2 regions of the Vogesella sp. EB genome follow, and region 1 is predicted to be linked to the other one. Evidence: predicted binding sites of a transcription regulator. Region 1 holds the regulator's gene; the other holds the start of a gene.

Region 1 (4,209 bases):
GTATTCGGCGCGCTGGTGGCCAACTGGCTGCGCGGGCTGGAGAACGACATCTATTTCCAGGTGGCGCTGGTGACGCTGATCGGCCTCGCGGCCAAGAACGCGATCCTGATCGTCGAGTTCGCGGTGCTGAAGATGGAAGAAGGGCGTTCGCTGACCGAGGCGGCGGTGGAGGCGGCCAAGCTGCGTTTCCGCCCGATCGTGATGACCTCGCTGGCCTTCATCCTCGGTTGCGTGCCGCTGGCGATTTCCAGCGGCGCCGGCTCCGCCAGCCGTCACTCGATCGGTACCGGCGTGATCGGGGGCATGTTGGCCGCAACCTTCATCGCGGCGCTGTTCATCCCCCTGTTTTTCAAACTGATTATGCAGTGGAGCCAGCGCAAGCCGGCACCACAAGGAGAACAGCATGATGCTTAAGCAAGCGCTGTTGCCAATCCTGGTCGCCGCCGCGCTGTCGGCGTGCGCGGTCGGCCCCGACTACCAGCGTCCGCAGCTGGACATGCCGCAGGCGGCGGCCAACGTGGCGCCGGTCGCCAGCGACTGGTGGCGCAGTTTCGAGGATCCGGTGCTGGACGCGATGATAGACGAGTCGCTGCGCTACAACCGTGATCTGGTGCAGGCCGCGGCGCGGGTGGAAGAAGCCGCCGCCGCCGCCGGTGTGGCGCGAGCCGGCCTGCTGCCGCAGGTCAGCGCCAGCGCCGGCAGCGGCCGCAGCCAGACCTCGAGCTACAGCAGTGGTGGCGGGGCGCTGCTCGACAGCCGCCAGGCCGGGCTGACCGCTAGCTGGGAGCTGGACCTGTGGGGCAAGCTGCGCCGCGAACGCGAAGCGGCGCTAGCCGACGTCAGCGCCAGCGAGCGCTCGCTGGCCGCGCTCAGGCTGTCGCTGGGCAGCCAGGTGGCCAAGAGCTACTTCCAGCTCGCCAGCTACGACGCCCAGCTCGCCAGCGCCCGCGCCACGCTGCAAAGCCGCGAGCAATCGCTGCAGCTGCGCCAGAAACGCTTCAACGGCGGCATGACCTCCGAGCTGGAGCTGCGCCAGGCCGAGGCCGAGGCCGCCAGTGCGCGCGCCACCGTGCCGCAGCTGGCACAGGCGGTGACGCAGACCGAACACGCGCTGGCGGTGCTGTTGGGCCGTTCGCCGCGTGACATTGCGGCCAACCTTGGCCGCGGCAAGGCCTTGTCGGCGCTGGCCGAGCCGGAGCAGATCCCGTCCGGCCTGCCGTCCGACCTGCTGCTGCGCCGTGCCGACGTGGCGGCGGCGGAAGCCAGCCTGATCGCGGCCAACGCCCGCATCGGCGTCGCCCGCGCCGCCTACTTCCCGAGCATCAGCCTGTCGGCCGGTATCGGCAGCGCCAGCACCGCGCTGACCGACCTGTTCAGCGGCCCGGCGCAGACCTGGAACTTCGCGGCCAACCTGACCGCGCCGATCTTCAACGCCGGCCGTATCGCCGCCGGTGTCGATGCCGCCAACGCGCGCCAGAAGCAGGCGCTGGCGGTGTACGAGAAGACGGTGCAGCAGGCGTTTGCCGATACCCTGGACGCGATGTCGGCGGTCAGCACCACGCGCGCCACCGAACAGGCGCAGCTGCAGCAGCTGGCCTCGCTGCGCGAGGCGCTGCGCCTGGCGCGGTTGCGCTACGACAACGGCTACTCCAGCTATCTGGACGTGCTGGACGCCGAACGCGGCGTGTTCCAGGTGGAGCAGGCGCTGTCCAGCGCTCGCCTCGCGCGGCTGTCGGCGGTGGTGTCGCTGTACGCGGCACTGGGTGGCGGCTGGCAAGCCGGCTGAGCCCGCAACGCACGATGCAAAAAGCCCGGATCGGTCGATCCGGGCTTTTTTATTGCGTCACGCGGCAGGTTTAGCCGGCGCTGTTGGCCTGCGAGCAGCCGGCCACCAGGGCCTTCAGCTCTTCCGGGCGGACCAGCTGGATGTGCTTGTGATCGACCAGGATCCAGCCCTGCTGCTGGAATTTCGACAGCGTGCGGCTGACGGTTTCCAGTTTCAGGCCGAGGAAGCTGCCGATTTCCTCGCGGCTCATGCGCAGGATGAAGTCGTTGGCGGCAAAGCCGCGGCTGGCCAGGCGCTGCGACAGGTTGAGCAGGAAGGCGGCGAGGCGTTCTTCCGCCTTCATATTGCCCAGCAGCAGCATCACCGACTGGTCGCGCACGATTTCGCGGCTCATCAGGCGGAAGAAGTGGTGTTGCAGGCTGGGGATGTCGCGTCCCAGGCTTTCCATGCGGCTGAACGGCAGCTCGCACACCTCGCTGTCCTCCAGCGCGATGGCGTCGCAACCGTGGGTGTTGGAGGAAATGCCGTCCAGCCCCATCAGCTCGCCGGACATGTGGAAACCGGTAACCTGTTCGCGGCCGTCCTGGCTGGAAACGCAGGTCTTGAAATAGCCGGTGCGCACCGCGTATAAAGAACGGAAACCTTCTCCGCTGCGGAACAGGTATTCACCGCGCTTGAAACGGCGGCTCTGACGGATAACGGCATCCAGCTGGGCCATCTCGTCACGGTTTAGCCCCACCGGCAGGCACAATTCACGCAGGCTGCAGTTGGAACAAGTGACTTTCAGCGAATGCAGGGGGGAGGACAGATCGTTCATACCGAGAGTCGATTTCCAGGGACAGATGAGCTTGCTTGATGAGCGTCAATGCAGATCAAGGCGTAATTGCGCAAATTTACCAGTCCCCCACCAGATTTCCAATCAAAATATATGATGGCTGCTCATTCTGCATTTATCCCGACCCAATGTGTTTTCGACCGGACCCTGATCGAAACACTGGAAGGGTCCGGTCCGCGTTACACCTCCTATCCGACTGCCGACCGTTTTCACGCCGGTTTCGGGGTGAATGATTATGAACATTGCCTGGCGCAGCGCGCCATTGGGGCAAACCATCGCGGCATTTCGCTGTACGTACACATCCCGTTCTGCAACACCATCTGCTACTACTGCGGCTGCAACAAGATTATCACCAAGGACAAGAGCCGCGCCGACGCCTACCTCGACTACCTGGAAAAGGAAATCGCGCTGGTGGCGGAAAAACTCGGCTGTCGCGAGAAGGTGATCCAGCTGCATTTCGGCGGCGGCACACCGACCTTCCTCTCCGATGCGCAGCTGGACCGGGTGATGGGCGTCATCAACCGCTACTTCGAGCTGCTGCCGGAAGGCGAGTTCTCGATCGAGATCGACCCGCGCAAGGTTGGCCGCGACACCGTGCTGCACCTGGGCCGTCTCGGCTTCAACCGCATGAGCGTCGGCATCCAGGATTTCGATCCGGCGGTGCAACAGGCAGTGAACCGCATCCAGAGCGAGGCGGAAACCCGGCTGGTGATCGACGCCGCGCGCGAGGCCGGCTTCAAGTCGGTGAGCGTGGACCTGATCTACGGCCTGCCGCTGCAGAGCGCGCACTCGCTGGAAAGCACCGTCAACAAGGTGATCGCGATGTCGCCGGACCGCATCGCGCTGTACAACTACGCGCACCTGCCGACCGTGTTCAAGCCGCAGCGCCGCATCAACGAGGCCGATCTGCCGTCCAGCGCCACCAAGCTCGACATCCTGCAGAACTCGGTACAGCAGCTGAGCGACGCCGGCTACGTGTTCATCGGCATGGACCACTTCGCCAAGCCCGGTGACGAGCTGACGCGCGCGCTGGAGCAGGGCCGCCTGCAGCGCAACTTCCAGGGCTACTCCACCCACGCCGATTGCGACATGATCGGCTTCGGCGTGTCGTCGATCGGCAAGGTCGGCCCCTGTTACTCGCAGAACGAAAAGGACATCGACGCCTACTACGCGGCGCTGGACGCCGGCCACCTGCCGGTGATGCGCGGTATGACGCTGACCCAGGACGACATCCTGCGCCGCAGCGTGATCCAGGCGCTGATGTGCCGCTTCTCGCTGTCGGTGGAGGCGATCGAGCAGACCTTCGCCATCAATTTTGCCGACTACTTCGCCGACGAGCTGCCGAAGATCCGCGAATTCCAGCAGATGGGCCTGCTGCACTTCGACGGCGACTTCCTTATGGTGGAGCCGAAGGGCCGCTTCCTGATCCGCAATATCGCGATGGCGTTCGACCGCCACCTGCGCGAGCGCGAAACCGGCGCGCGCTATTCGAAAACCATCTGACGCGCGCCGCACGGGCGGCGGGACGACAGGCACACAAGGTTGGCCGCAGCGATGCGGCCAACCTTTTTGTTGATGCCGGCGGCGG
Region 2 (4,209 bases), on a different contig from region 1:
CTGCTGGTTTCCGACGCGGTGCTGGCACTGGTCAACCGCCGCGCCGAGCAGATCTGCGTCGGCAAGCGCGCCAGCCGCCACACCCTGCCGCAACAGGACATCAACCAGCTGATCGTGGACAAGGCGCGGCAAGGACTGCGCGTGGTGCGGCTGAAAGGCGGCGACCCCTTCCTGTTCGGGCGCGGCGGCGAGGAGCTGGAAACGTTGGCCGCAGCCGGCATCACCTGCGAGGTGATCCCCGGCATCAGCGCGGCGATGGGCGCGGCAGCGGCGGCCGGCATTCCGCTGACGCACCGCGACTACGCGCAGGGCGTCAGCTTCGTCACCGGTCATCGCCGCGAGGGACAGAGCGCGCTGGCGTGGACCAGCCACACCGGCGCCGAGGAGACGCTGGTGGTGTACATGGGGCTGGGCGAGGCGGCCAACATCGCCGACCAGCTGCAGGCCGCCGGCCGCGCCTCCACCACGCCAGTGGCCATCATCGAGAACGCCACCACCGCGCAGCAGCGGGTGCTGTGCTGCGAGCTGGCCAGCCTCGGCGCCTGTGTGCAGCAGCACGCGGTCAAGCCGCCGGCATTGCTGGTCATCGGCGAGGTGGTCCGGCTGCAGGCCAGACTGCAGGCGACGCTGGCTCAGGCACTGGCCGGCTGAGAACCTGTTCACGAACTCGCGTACCCACGCGAACCAAGACGAAACGGCTGGGCCTGCTTGTTTATCCTGGGATAAACGAGCAGGCCCAGCCGTTTTCAACGCCGTATCACACCATCGAGATCAAGTCGCGGCAGATCGTGAACAGGAGATTGCGAACAGGCTCTAGGACGGCAAGGCGCGGCGGGTGGCGCGGTACAGCCGCGCCGCCGCGGCGAAATGCCACAGCAGCAGCGACAGCAGGCCGAGCAGTGCCAGCGCCAGCGGCCAGCCCAGCTGCGGTTGCCACACCCACAGCGCCGCCAGCGGCTGCAGCAGCAACAGCGCGCGCCAGCTGTGCCGCGCGGCGGATTCCGGCACGAAGGCGTGCAGCGCCGGCACGCGATGGCGCGGCGGCGCCGCATTCTTCAGGTGCAGCCACAGCAGGAAGGGCACGATGCGGTACAGCATGCCGACCACCAGTGTCAGCGCAAAGCCGCCGAGCAGACACCACGCCAGCGCGCGCGCCAGCCACGGCGCGCTGCCCTGCCACGCCAGCAGCGGCAGCAGTACCGCCAGCAAGGCCAGCAGCGCAAACGCCAGCCACCAGTACGGCAGCAGCCACTCCTGCGGCCGCCGGCTGGCGCGCAGCAGCCGCAGGCTGAGCGCGGCAAACAGTGCCAGCGGCAGCCACGCCAGCCACCACCACGACCACTGCGGCTGCCACAGCAAACCGCCCGCGCCGGCCAGCAAGGCCAGCAGCCACAGCGTGGCGCCATGGCGCTGCCACCAGCCGGGATAGGCCGGCGTCAGCAGGAACATCGGCGCGATCACCTGCGCCACCGCCATCACCAGCAGCAACACCCAGCCCTGCGCCGCCAGCCGGTGCAGCGGCAGCAGGCTCAGCAACGGCAACGGCCGACCCCAACCCAGCACCGCCAGCATCGACAAGCCCAGCAGCAGGGTCAGCAGCAACAAGCCCAGCGCCAGGCGCAGCCCGCGGCTGCTGCCGTCCGCCGCCGGGCTGCGCCACAGCCCGTACAACAGGCCCGACAGCGCGGCGACCAGCAGCGCAAACAGCACGCTGGCCAGCTGCAGCCACGGTGGCGCCAGCGCCTGGTAAAAACCCCAGCACAGGCTGGCGGTAGCCAGCTGCCACAGGCTCCACACCCCCAGCCGCCACCACGTTGGCCGCAAGCAGGGTACGCCGGACACCACCGCCACCATCTGCAGCAAGGCACCCAGCATGGCGTTGCCGAGCACGCCCAGCGCCAGCAGGTGCAGCGGCAGCAGCAGGCTCAGCGACGGATAGTCGTTGTCGGTCCGCAGCAGGCTGACCGCCAGCGGCAGCAGCCAGCACGCCGCCGCCAAAAAATAACGCACCGGCAGCGAAAGCGGCGGTGCGCGGTCAAAACTGGGCATGGCCTGCATCAGGGCAGCACCAGCTTCAGCACCACCCCGCTCATGTCCGGCAGCATTTCACTGTCAAAGCTGACCTTGCGCTGCTGCAGCAGCGGGATCAGCGGCCCGGGGAAGTGTGGCAGCACATAGGTCAGCTGCTGGCCGCTGCTGCCGTTGTCGACGTCGTCGAGGATGATTTCCATCGGTTCCGGCGGCACCAGGCCGCGCAAATCACGGGGTGACATGGCGTAGCTCCTGCAACAGGGTAGCGGCATCCGGAATCCGGCTGTCGCACATCGGGTAGAGGATATTCTCCTCCTTCATATTGTGCTGCTGCATCAGCACCAGCAAGGTGTCACAGGTGGCGGCCACGCCGCGGGCGTCGCGCTGCAGCAGATCACGATTGAGGTCTTCCATCAGCTCGCGCATCTGCTCGTGCTCGAAACGCATCACCGCGGTCGGCCCGCCGCGCATGCCGGTGGCCGCTTCCAGCGCCTGGAACAGCCGGTTTTCCTCATCGGCAAAGTGCTGCGCCATTTCCTCACAAAAGCTGGCGCACAGCGCATCGGCGCCGGCCCAGTCCTGCTGGCGCACCGCCTGCTCCAGCGCGGCAAATGAGTCGTCGCAGTGGCGGTGCACCGCGCTCAGGTGGGTAGTCAGGTTCATCATCAGGCTCCGGTGGGGTGTTGCCAACAGTATTGCCGCGGCGCAGCAGCGCGCTGAATGATGCCGATCAAGAAACCTGCACCCTGCCCGCCGCCTTGAAATAAATAGTAACGCACGTTATCATTACCCAATGAAAGCACCTGCCTGCGGCCACAGCTTTGCGGCCACCGAACACGCCATCGACACCATCGCCCGCCGCCTGCCCGGCAGCCCGCGCGAGGAAGTGACCCTCACCCGTCTGCTGCTGCACATCCAGCCGCTGCTGCTGGGCTACTTCAACCAGTCGCTGGCGGTGCACGACATGAACGAAACCACCTGGATGGCGCTGATGGTGCTGTACGCGCGGCCGGAAGAACGGCTGATGCCGTCCGAGCTGTCCGATGCGCTGGCGTTTTCGCGCACCAATGCCACCCGGGTGGTGGACGACCTGGTGAACCGAGGCCTGATCCGGCGCCAGCCCTGCAGCGTCGACCGCCGCCGCACCTATCTGGAGCTGACCGACAGCGGCCTCGCCTTCATCGAGCAGGTGATGCCGGAGCAGCGGCAGCAGGTGCGCGAGCTGTGGGCAGTGTTCAGCGGCGAGGAGCGTACGCAGCTGGAAGCGCTGCTGCGCAAGCTGATGCAGCAGCTCGGCGGCTGAGCGCCAGCCCCCACTATCCGAATCAGCAAGGTTGGCCGCAAGCCTCACGGCATTGCCGCCAGCCACCCCACCCGCCACCGGCGGTTTTTTTCGACACAAGTAGTCACGCAGGTGACAATCAAATGAGAAACTACAACACCACGTTACTGCCCGTCAGCGCCTTGCTGGCACTGCTGGCCGTGTCCGGCTGCGCCACCCCGGCGGTGGCCCCGCTGCAGAGCCAGCCACTGACCCCGGCCGCGCTGGCGGTCAGCGAAGCCGCCACCCCCTTTGCCGCCGACTGGTGGCGCGCGCTGAACGACGCCAGCCTTGAGCAGCTGCTGGCGCAGGCGCTGCGCAGCAATCCGGGGCTGGACGCCGCCGACGCCCGCCTGCGTGCCGCGCGCGCCGTCATTGCCAGCGTCGCCAGCAATGACGGCCTGAAGGTCAACGGCAACCTCGGCGCCAGCCGCACGCGCACCTCGGAGTTCGACGCGCTGCCCCCGTCGATGCTCGGCCAGTGGACCACGCTGCAGACCGTATCCGCCGATTTCAGCTACCGCTTCGACTTCTGGGGCAAGACCCGCGCCCAGCTCGCCGCCGCCCGTGGCCAGGCCCGCGCCGCCGAGCTGGAAGCCAGCGACGCGCGCCAGAGCGTGGCCTACGCGCTGGTCGGCAGCTATCTGGAATGGCGCGGCGCGCAGGCGGCCCTGACGCTGCTGCAGCAAGACCGGCAGCAGGCCGCCAGCCTGCTGCAAAACGCCGAACAGCGCGTCAAGCACGGCCTGGCGCAGCCGGATGAGGTGCTGCAGGCACGCGCCCAGCTGGCCGACAGCGACGAGCGCCTGCTGCGCGGCGAGCAGCGCATCAGCGCCGCCGCCCACGCCCTCGCCGCG

What was found. The regulator FNR, encoded in region 1, switches genes on or off when oxygen is low (the NO sensors DNR and NnrR bind a similar motif). The targets are predictions, from matches to a motif close to TTGATNNNNATCAA.
Region 2: a site for FNR is predicted at 2,752-2,765, ahead of ACG97_RS10110 (hemerythrin domain-containing protein). Genes of this name have one in related genera too.

Annotation. Positions count from the first base shown of each region.
Region 1 covers NZ_LFDT01000024.1:8,183-12,391, reverse strand. Annotated here, with positions in the region: gene ACG97_RS12860 (efflux RND transporter permease subunit) at 1-414, shown strand, start outside; gene ACG97_RS12855 (efflux transporter outer membrane subunit) at 404-1,786, shown strand; gene fnr (fumarate/nitrate reduction transcriptional regulator Fnr) at 1,857-2,603, opposite strand; gene hemN (oxygen-independent coproporphyrinogen III oxidase) at 2,715-4,124, shown strand.
Region 2 covers NZ_LFDT01000015.1:6-4,214, reverse strand. Annotated here, with positions in the region: gene cobA (uroporphyrinogen-III C-methyltransferase) at 1-651, shown strand, start outside; gene ACG97_RS10120 (hypothetical protein) at 814-2,049, opposite strand; gene ACG97_RS10115 (DUF2249 domain-containing protein) at 2,058-2,273, opposite strand; gene ACG97_RS10110 (hemerythrin domain-containing protein) at 2,260-2,697, opposite strand; gene ACG97_RS10105 (MarR family transcriptional regulator) at 2,825-3,334, shown strand; partial or broken gene ACG97_RS10100 (TolC family protein) at 3,457-4,209, shown strand, end outside.